One region of the Nocardiopsis sp. KDC1DS13DA1 genome, then DNA from elsewhere that is predicted to be linked to it. Evidence: riboswitches for the same ligand, from Rfam matches in the RefSeq annotation. Region 1 holds a riboswitch; each other region holds the start of a gene.
The links. Region 1 has a riboswitch for thiamine pyrophosphate ahead of ACTVAJ_RS09640 (ECF transporter S component). Riboswitches for the same ligand answer to the same signal wherever they lie in the genome.
Positions count from the first base shown of each region.

Region 2: another riboswitch for thiamine pyrophosphate. It lies ahead of thiD (bifunctional hydroxymethylpyrimidine kinase/phosphomethylpyrimidine kinase); the one in region 1 lies ahead of ACTVAJ_RS09640 (ECF transporter S component).
Region 3: another riboswitch for thiamine pyrophosphate. It lies ahead of thiO (glycine oxidase ThiO); the one in region 1 lies ahead of ACTVAJ_RS09640 (ECF transporter S component).

Region 1 is NZ_JBVMUY010000014.1:290,948-294,213, forward strand. Features, by position in the region: gene ACTVAJ_RS09635 (transglycosylase domain-containing protein) at 1-1,708, shown strand, start outside; TPP riboswitch at 1,904-2,012, shown strand; gene ACTVAJ_RS09640 (ECF transporter S component) at 2,117-2,728, shown strand; gene ACTVAJ_RS09645 (ABC transporter ATP-binding protein) at 2,734-3,266, shown strand, end outside.
Region 2 is NZ_JBVMUY010000021.1:124,905-128,170, reverse strand. Features, by position in the region: gene ACTVAJ_RS14380 (alanine/glycine:cation symporter family protein) at 1-960, shown strand, start outside; gene thiD (bifunctional hydroxymethylpyrimidine kinase/phosphomethylpyrimidine kinase) at 1,062-1,865, opposite strand; TPP riboswitch at 1,854-1,953, opposite strand; gene ACTVAJ_RS14370 (DUF368 domain-containing protein) at 1,990-2,919, opposite strand.
Region 3 is NZ_JBVMUY010000032.1:77,432-80,697, forward strand. Features, by position in the region: gene ACTVAJ_RS21390 (SDR family oxidoreductase) at 1-49, shown strand, start outside; gene thiE (thiamine phosphate synthase) at 73-765, opposite strand; gene ACTVAJ_RS21400 (Rv2175c family DNA-binding protein) at 942-1,319, opposite strand; TPP riboswitch at 1,421-1,533, shown strand; gene thiO (glycine oxidase ThiO) at 1,532-2,767, shown strand; gene thiS (sulfur carrier protein ThiS) at 2,758-2,973, shown strand; gene ACTVAJ_RS21415 (thiazole synthase) at 2,976-3,266, shown strand, end outside.

The DNA of each region.
Region 1 (3,266 bases):
CACCCAGCAGTACGTGAAGAACCTGCTCATCGAGACGGCGGACAACGAGGGGGAGGCCGCCAGGGCGAGCGAGCGGAGCCTCGCCCGCAAGCTGGTCGAGCTCCGGTACGCGATCGGCCTGGAACGGCGGCTGACCAAGGACGAGATCCTGGAGGGCTACCTCAACCTCGCCTACTTCGGCGCCGGCGCGCACGGGATCGAGATGGGCGCGCGGCGGTACTTCTCCGTCCCCGCCGCCGACCTCGACCCGGCGCAGGCCGCGCTGCTGGTCGGGCTGGTGCGGGCACCGTCGTACTACGATCCGCTGACCAACCCCGAGGCCGCCCGGGGGCGGCGCGACCTGGTCCTGGGCCGGATGGTGGCCGTGGGGGAGCTGAGCCGGGAGGAGGCGGACCGGTACGCGGCCCGGGACCTCGGCCTGGATCCGACACCGCGCGGCGGGAGCTGCTACCACAGCGAGTACCCGTTCTTCTGCGACTACGTCATGCGCTGGCTGCGGCGCACGGACGTGCTCGGCGACACCGAGCAGGAACGGCTGCGCGTGCTGCGCCAGGGCGGACTGACCGTCCGGACCACGTTGGACGCGGACATGCAGGAGGCGGCCCAGGAGGCGGTCGACCGCCACGTGCCCCACGACGGGTCCACGCGCTTCGCCGCCCAGGCGCTCGTCGAACCCGGTACCGGGCAGGTGAGGGCGCTCGCCCAGAACCTGCGGTACGGCTTCGACGAGAACGATCCGGGGACGACCGCCATCAACCTCGCGGTCGACCGGCGTGACGGCGGGACCACCGGTTACCAGGCCGGGTCGACGTTCAAGACGTTCACCCTCGCCGCCGCGCTCGACGAGGGCATGGGTTACGGGACCAGTTTTCGGTCGCCCGGAAACAAGACGATCAGCGGTCTGACGAACTGCGACGGCGCCCGGATGGAACCGTGGAGCGTGCGCAACGCGGGCGAGAGCAACTCGGGCACGCACACCATGGTCACCGCGACCCGGGGGTCGGTGAACACCTACTTCGCGCAGCTCCAGCGCCGGGTGGGGCTGTGCGAGACCGCGACGATGGCCGAGCGCGCGGGTGTCCACCGCGCCGACGGGCAGCCGCTGGGGGTGTGGAGTTCGTTCACCCTGGGGGACCAGGAGGTCTCCCCGCTCACCCTGGCCGCCGCCTACGCCACGTTCGCCGCCCGGGGCGTGCACTGCGCCCCGGTACCGGTCGGCGCCGTGGTCGTCGGCCGACCGGGGGAGGAGGGCCACGAGGAGATCCCGGTCGAGGCCGCGTGCGAGCGCACGGTCGGCCAGCGGGTGGCCGACGGGGTGAACCACCTGCTCCAGGAGCCGTTCAACGGAGGCACGGCGGGCGGTCTCGGTATCGGGCGTCCGGCCGCGGGCAAGACGGGCACGACCGACGGGGCCGCCTACGCGTGGTTCGCGGGGTACACGCCGAACCTGGCCGCGGCGGTGGCGGTCGGAGACGTGCGGGGCGGTGAGCGCCACCCGCTCCAGGGGGTGACCATCGGCGGTCGGTACTACGGGATCGTCTACGGCGGAACCGTGCCCGGTCCGATCTGGCGGGACACGATGAGCGGGGCGACGGCGTCGCTCCCGGCGGAGGGGTTCGCGGCCTCGCCCGCGGCGTTCGGCGACCCTGACGCCGAGGCCTCCGGCGACGGGGACGAGGAGGAGGACGGAGAGGACGGTGACGGGTAGGCCGTGGGCTTGGGCCCGTCACGTCCTCAACGGACGCCCGCGGCACGGTACCCGCTGCCGTCGGAGCCGGGAACGCCGTGGCGGCCGGGGATCCGGACGGCCGCCGGAGACGGTGGGTGGGCCCGGCGAGGTCGGCTGACGCCACGAGCCGGGTGGTGCGTGTCACTACCAGGCAGTATGTGTCGCATAATGGTGCACAACCGACAGGGGAGCGCATGAGCGCTGAGAGTGCGGCACCGTCGCCGCAGACCCTTACACACCTGATCTGGGTAATGCCAGCGAAGGAAGTCGTAGGAACCGTCACCGGTGGCGTGTCTCCCGCGCACCGGTGTTCGCACGGTGCGCGCGGCACGCCCGCCGGGACGCTCTTGGCCGCATGGCCCCTCGTCACCCGACGAAGGGACAGGAATGAGCACCGACACCGGCTGGACCGGATACAAGCAGGGCCTCGTCAGCGGGATCCGCGGCTGGCGGACGGTCGACATCGTGGTCGCCGCCGTCATCGGCGTCGCGATCGGCGTCGTCTTCTGGCTGTGGAACATCGTGTGGACCGTCACGACCCCGCTGTTCGTGGGCTTCCCGCCCGGGCAGGCGGTCGTCTACGGCATGTGGCTGATCTCCGGGGTCCTGGGCGGCCTCATCATCCGCAAGCCCGGCGCCGCCCTCCTCACCTCGATCGCCGCCGCCTCCGTCTCGGCCGTGCTGGGCACCCAGTGGGGGATCATGGTCATCCTCGACGGCGCCCTCCAGGGCATCCTGCCCGAGCTGGTCTTCCTGGCCTTCGGCTACCGCCGTTGGGGCATGGGTGTGGCCGTCCTCGCCGCCGCCGTCGCCGGTATCTCCCCCGCCATCCGTGACAACATCACCTACAACGTCGCCTGGCCGATCGAGTTCAAGCTCGCCTACGGCGCCATCGTCATCGTCAGCGCCGCCGTCATCGCCGGAGTCGGCGCCCGCCTGATCACCACCGCGCTCGCCAGGACCGGCGCGCTGGCCCCCTTCCCGTCGGCCAAGGGCTGAGCGGGATGGGTGAGCGCCTCCACCCGGCTGGAGGGCCCGGCGCGCGCGTCGAGCTCTCCGGCTGGGGCTGGCAGCACTCCGGCCGGGACTCCCACGCCCTGCGCGGTGTCGATCTGACCATCGAACCCGGCGAACGCGTCCTCCTCCTGGGCGCCTCCGGGGCGGGCAAGTCGACCCTGCTGCACTCCCTCGCGGGGCTCACCGGCCCCGACAGCGCCATCAGCGGCGACCAGGAGGGCACCCTGCTGGTGGACGGCGAACCCGCCGACCGGCGGCGCGGCCTGGTCGGACTGGTCAGCCAGGACCCCGAGACGCAGCTGGTGATGGCGCGGGCCGGGGACGACGTCGCCTTCGGCCTGGAGAACCTCGGTGTGGACCCCGGCCTGATCTGGCCGCGCGTCGACGCCTCCCTCGACGAGGTGGGCTTCCCCTACGGACGGCGCCACTCGACCGGAGCCCTGTCCGGCGGCGAGAAGCAGCGCCTGGTCATCGCGGGGGCCCTGGCGATGCGCCCGCGACTGCTGCTCCTGGACGAGCC
Region 2 (3,266 bases), on a different contig from region 1:
TTCGCGGTCTTCGGCGCCGTCGCGGCGTTCGGTATCGGCAACGGCACCCAGGCCAACGCCGTCTCGCAGCAGATCACCAACATCACGCCGCTGGCGCCGTGGATGGTGGGCCTGCTCCTGATGGTCCTGGCGGGCTCCGTCATCCTCGGCGGGATCAAGAGCATCGGGCGCGTGGCCTCCGCCCTGGTGCCCCTGATGATCGTCGCCTACATCAGCATCGCCCTGATCATCCTCATCGTGAACTGGGCGGCCATCCTCCCGGCGCTCCAGCTCGTGGTCACCGACGCGTTCACCGGTACGGCCGCCGGCGGCGGTTTCGCCGGAGCGGGCGTCATGCTCGCCATCCAGATGGGCTTCGCGCGCGGCATCTTCTCCAACGAGTCGGGCCTGGGCACCGGCGCCATCGCCGCCGCGGCCGCCAAGACCAGGCAGCCGGTCCGCCAGGCGATGGTCTCCATGACCCAGACCTTCATCGACACGATCATCGTGGTGACGATGACGTGCCTGGTCATCATCACCACCGGGGTCTGGCGGGGGGAGAACAGCGACGACGGTTCGCTGCTGACCACGGAGGCCCTGACCGAGGGGCTCGGCTCCATCAGCCCCGGGCTGGCCCCGGTCGGCACCTACGTTGTGGCGATCGCCGTCGCGGTGTTCGCCTTCACCACCCTCCTCGGCTGGGCGTACTACGGCGAGCGGTGCGTGGAGTTCCTCGGCGGGCGCAGGCTGGTCCTGCCGTACCGCCTGGTGTTCATCGCCGTCATCTACGTCGGGTCGGTCGCCGCGCTGGACTCGGTGTGGCTGTTCAGCGACATCGCCAACGGGCTCATGGCACTGCCCAACCTCATCGGGCTCCTGCTGCTGTCCCCGGTCATCGTGGCCGAGACCCGGAAGTTCTTCGCCCACCCGGACTGGAAGGACCCGGACGCCGTCATGGACGACGTGAGCAAGGGCGGCTAGGGCCCGCTCTCCGGGAAACACGACGAGGGGGACCGCGCCCGGCGCGGTCCCCCTCCTTCGTGCGTCGCGGTGCCCGCCACCGCCAGAGGTGACTGTGCTGACTACCACCACAGGTGGAAGTGGTGCACCGGCCCCTGGCCGCCGCCCGCGTCGATCTCGTCGGCGCGCCGGATCGCCTCCGTCAGGTACGCCTTGGCGTCGGCGACCGCGGTGGCGGTGTCGGGGCGCTGCGGCAGGAGCGCGGCGATCGACGAGGACAGGGTGCAGCCCGTGCCGTGCGTGTTGCGGGTGGCCACCCGCGGGGCCCGGAACTCGACCGGCGCGGCGTCCCGGGAGACGAGGACGTCGACGCTCTCCTCCCCGGGCAGGTGGCCGCCCTTGAGCAGGACACGGCGCGGCCCCAGGTCCAGCAGCCGCTCGGCCTGGGCGTGCATACCCGCCAGGTCGGCGGCCTCGGACTCGTCCAGCAGGTCCGCGGCCTCGGGCAGGTTCGGGGTGATCAGGTCGGCGCGCGGCAGCAGCCGTGTGCGCAGCGCCTTGACCGCCGAGGGCTCCAGCAGCCGGTCACCGCTCTTGGCGACCATCACCGGGTCCACCACGACGTTGCGCAGCCCGTGGCGCGCGATCGCGTCCGCGACCGCCTCGGTGATCTCGGCGGTGGCGAGCATCCCGACCTTGACCGCGTGGACGGCGGCGTCGGTGAAGAGCGTGTCCATCTGCTGGACCACGAACTCCGCCGGGACGCCGTGGACGCCGGTCACCCCGCGCGTGGACTGGGCGGTCAGCGCCGCGACGACGGTCATCCCGTAGGTGCCGTGCGCGGAGAACGCCTTGAGGTCGGCCTGGATTCCGGCGCCGCCGCTGGGGTCGCTTCCGGCGATGGACACGATGTTGTACGCGCTCATGGGCGTCCCTTCGCTAGTGCTAACTAGGGCAGGTTCGACGGGTGTGTTCTCAGCCGGAGGGGATCCTCCGGCACCCCGCGCCGTCGGGGCGGTGCCGCCCCGGACGTTCTGTGCTGCTACGACCCTAGTGGACGGGGGTGGAGTGGTGCCGGTGGGAGGTCCCCGCCCGGTTTTTCTTGCGGTGCTCGTAGACGACGGCGGCCACGACGACGGCGAAACCGACCGCCATGAGGGTCACCGTCAGCGGGATCTCGGTGGGGGGGAGGATCTCGCGCTCCTCGGTCTGCCACGGCCACAGGGCGCGCAGGGACCCGGCCATGAGGCCGGTCAGGACGACGAGGGTGATGTGGTGGTAGTTCTCCAGGAGGAACTGGAGGAGCTTCACGAACAGGGAGAGGCCGGTGATCGCGCCCAGGGCGAAGGCCCCGATGTAGACGAGGTCGAGGCTGGCCACCGCGTCCTTGGTGGGCACGTACAGGCCGACCGTGACCAGGATGAACGAACCCGACACCCCGGGCAGGACGAGGGCGCAGATGGCCACGGAGGCGACGAGGAAGACGACCAGCGGGTTGGCGGGCAGGTTCGCGCCGGGAAGTCCCGTCAGTGAGAAGGCCAGGGCCGCGAAGGCCAGGGCGACGAGGTAGTGCCAGGCCTTCCAGGGCTTGCCCGAGCCGGAGTAGGGCACCCACAGGGAGGCGAGCACCAGTCCGAAGAAGACGGCGTGGGCGTACTGGGTGTGCTCCTCGACCAGCGGTGCGATGAGCAGCAGCGCCAGGATGAGCGCGACGGGCATGCCGACGAGCGCCGGGACGAGCACGCTCCAGTTCACGAGGCGGAACTGTTCCTGGGCGCGTTCTCTGCCCCGGCCGCGTGGGACGTCGGTGACGTAGCGCTTGATGCCGCTGACCATGTGGCCGGCGCCGCCGATCAGGTCGTCGTACAGGCCGACGATGAGTGCGACCGTGCCGCCGCTGATCCCGGGCAGGGCCTCCGAGGTGCCCACGGCCCCGCCGCGTACCGCGTTGAAGATGAAGGAGCCTACTGACTTGGCCATCTGAGTTGTGAGGCGCGAGCCCGGATGCTCCGGGAGGGGGCGCGCCGTCCTCCGTCCTAGTGGTGTCACCGTACCCACCCTCGACCGGGTGGAGGTGGCGTGTTGTCTCGCGGGGGTCTGGGCCCCGACCGTCGCCCGTTCCGACGCGCCGATCCCCTGGGAGGGTCCGCCTTGTGGTCCGGAACCGGGTGTGGGGGGTTCGGGGCGGCCGGGCGTGGTCAGTCTAGCGGCGCGGGTGGCTGGGCAGAGCGTCTGCGAGGGGCCTGAAAACGGGTTTCGGCTGGTTGCGCGGGCATTGCCTTGGTGGCCGAAATGTGGTGCTTCGCCGCACGGGGGTGCGGTGGTCC
Region 3 (3,266 bases), on a different contig from region 1:
GGGGTTCCTGCGGCGCCACCCGAGCGCGCTGGCGCACGTGGCCGTGTGACGCCGCAGGAGGTGCGGGGCCGGTTACCCGGCCCGTTCGCCCCGGACCTCTCCGGAGGCGCGGGCGACCAGCCGGGCGCGCAGTTCGGCGGCGGCCGCCCTGGGGTCCTCCGCCTCCGTGACCGCCCGGACGACCACGACCCGGCGGGCCCCGGCGTCCAGGACCCGGTCGATGGTGGACAGGTCGATCCCGCCGATGGCGAACCACGGCTTGTCGGTGTCCAGCGCGGCGGCCGCCTCGACCAGTTCCAGCCCGGCCGCGGGCCGTCCCGGCTTGGTCGGGGTGGCCCAGGTCGGACCCACGCAGAAGTAGTCGCTGCCGATCTCGGCGGCTGAGGCGGCCGCGGCCTCGATGTCGTTGTTGGAGCGGCCGATGACCGGGTCCGCCCCGATGATGTCCCGGGCCATCGGGACGGGCAGGTCCCGCTGGCCCAGGTGCAGGATGTCGGCGCGTACCGCGCGCGCGATGTCGGCGCGGTCGTTCACGGCGAGCAGCGCGCCGTGCCGCTCGCAGGCCTCACGCAGCACCTCCAGGGCCGCGATCTCCTCACGGGCCTCCAGGCCCTTGTCCCGGAGTTGGATGATGTCCACGCCCCCGGCGAGGGCGGCGTCCGCGAACTCGGCGAGATCGCCGCGCCCGCGCCGGGCGTCGGTGCACAGGTACAGAAGGGATGCGTCCAGGTGCTTGCGCAGGCTGGTTCCGTGGCTGGTCCTCACGCTGCCCACCCTAGGGCCTGTGCCGTGGGCCACCCAAGGGGCGCCGCCGGGGTGCCTCGAGATGGGCGCGCCGCGGGCGTCCGTCGGGGCGGTGGCGGGCGAGGGGCGGGCGGGATCCCCGCTCCGGGGCACCCGGACACGGGCCGGAGCTCGGCACGGACCCCGGAGGGGTGCGGCTAGAAGGCCATCCCCTGGGCCCGGCGGCGGACCTCGGTGCCCCTGTTCTCCCGCATCGCCTGGATCGGCGTCCCCGGCAGGGAGTCGTCGGGCGTGAACAGCCAGCGCAGGGCCTCCTCGGTGGAGAACCCCGCGTCGGTGAGCAGCACCAGGGTCCCCGGCAGGCCCTTGACGAGGTCGTCACCGTCGAGGAAGGCGGCCGGGATGGACAGCTCTCCGGAGCGGACGACGCCCATCATGCGGTTCTCCCGGATCAGCTGCTTGATCCGGTTCGGGCTCACGCCCAGCGGCGCCGCGGCTTCCCTGAGGGTCAGCCACTCGCCGACCAGTGCGTCGATGTCGGGTTCGCGTTGTGTCACGTTCCCAATCTGCCACATCGGCGGAGGCAGCCGACACCCTCGCGCCCCCGCTCCGGGAGCCGCCGGGGAGATCCCCGTCACCGCCTCCCGACCGGGGTCATCTAGGATGAACGCGGAAGTGAACGTCCCGCGGGAGCCGGGTGGACCCGGCTGAGAGGGAGGCTGCTCCGGCCTCCGACCGCACGAACCTGATCCGGGTCATACCGGCGAAGGGAGTGGAGCACGGCGCCATGCGCACATCGAACGAGCCCCACCCTGCGGCCAGTCGTCCTACCAATGTCGGCGACCGGGTGGTCGTGATCGGCGGGGGCGTCATCGGACGGGTCACCGCCTGGCGCGCCGCCCAGCGCGGACTGTCCGTCACCCTGGTCGAACCCGACCCCGTCGAGGAACCCCGGCGCGCCCGGGCCTCCTCCGCGGTCGCGGCGGGCATGCTCACCCCCGCCACCGAGGCGGTGTTCGGGGAGGAGCGGCTCGTCGGACTCGGTGTCCGGTCGACGGGCCTGTACGCCGACTTCGTCGCCGAGCTGGAGCGGGCCAGCGGCGTGCGGGTGGGGTACCGCACCACCGGCACCCTCCTGGTCGCCTTCGACCGCGACGACCTGGCCGTCCTCACCGACCTCCAGGACCTCCAACGGCGCGTCGGCATCGTCGGCGAACGCCTCACCAGCCGCGAGTGCCGACGCCTGGAGCCCATGCTCGCGCCGTCCGTACGCGGCGGCCTGCACGCCCCCGACGACCACTCGGTGGACCCCAGACTGCTGCTGCGGGCCCTGGCCGCGGCGGGTGAACGGACGGGGGTGGCCACGGTGGCCGACCGGGCCGAGGAGGTCACGGACACCGGATCCGGGGGCGCCCCCCTGGGTGTGCGTCTGGCGGGCGGCCGCGTCCTGCCCACCGACCAGGTGGTCCTGGCCGCGGGCTGCTGGAACGAGCGGATCGCGCTCCCCGAGCCGGTCGTGCCGCACCTGCGCCCCGTCAAGGGCCAACTGCTGCGGATGCGCCCGCCCTCCGGCGAACCGCCGATCGTCTCCCGCACGGTCCGCGGCCTGGTCCGGGGGTTCCCCGTCTACCTCGTGCCCCGCGAGGACGGCGAGGTCGTCGTCGGCGCCACCCAGGAGGAGCTGGGGTACGACACCGCGCTGACCGCCGGAGGGCTCTGGCAGGTCCTGCGCGACGCGCGCGAACTCGTCCCGGGGGTGACCGAACTGGAGATCACCGAGACCTGCGTCGGCCTGCGCCCGGGTTCGCCCGACAACGAACCGCTCCTGGGCCCCACCCGGATTCCGGGGGTGCACCTGGCCGGCGGACACTACCGGCACGGCGTCCTGTTGACCCCGGTCACCGGCGAGGTCATGGGCGAGGTCCTGGCCGGCGGCGCGCTGCCGGAGTACGCGCGCCCCTTCGCCGCCGACCGCGAGTCGGGCGTCGGCCACACGAGCACGTGGGAGAAGCAGTGGAACTGATCATCAACGGCGACCGGCGCGAGGTCACCGAGGACACCACCGTGGCCGCGGTCGTGCGCGACCTGACCGCCGCCGGGGACGGCGAGGTTCCCGGCGGTATCGCGGTGGCCGTCAACGACGAGGTGGTGCGACGGACCGCCTGGGCGGACACCCGCCTGAACCCCGACGACCGTGTGGACGTCCTGACCGCCGTCCAGGGAGGCTGACCATGACCGACATCCTCGACGACCCGCTGGTGATCGCCGGCGCCTCCTTCGGTTCCCGGCTCATCACCGGTACCGGCGGCGCCCCCTCGCTGGAGGTGCTGGAGGAGGCGCTCGTCACATCCGGGACCGAACTGACCACCGTGGCGATGCGCCGGGTCGCGCCCGGCACCCGGGGGTCGGTGTGGGACGTCCTGACCCGCAACAAGATCCGCCCCCTGCCCAACACGGCGGGCTGCTTCACCGCCGCCGACGCCGTGCGCACCGCCAGGCTCGGCCGGGAGGCCCTGGGCACC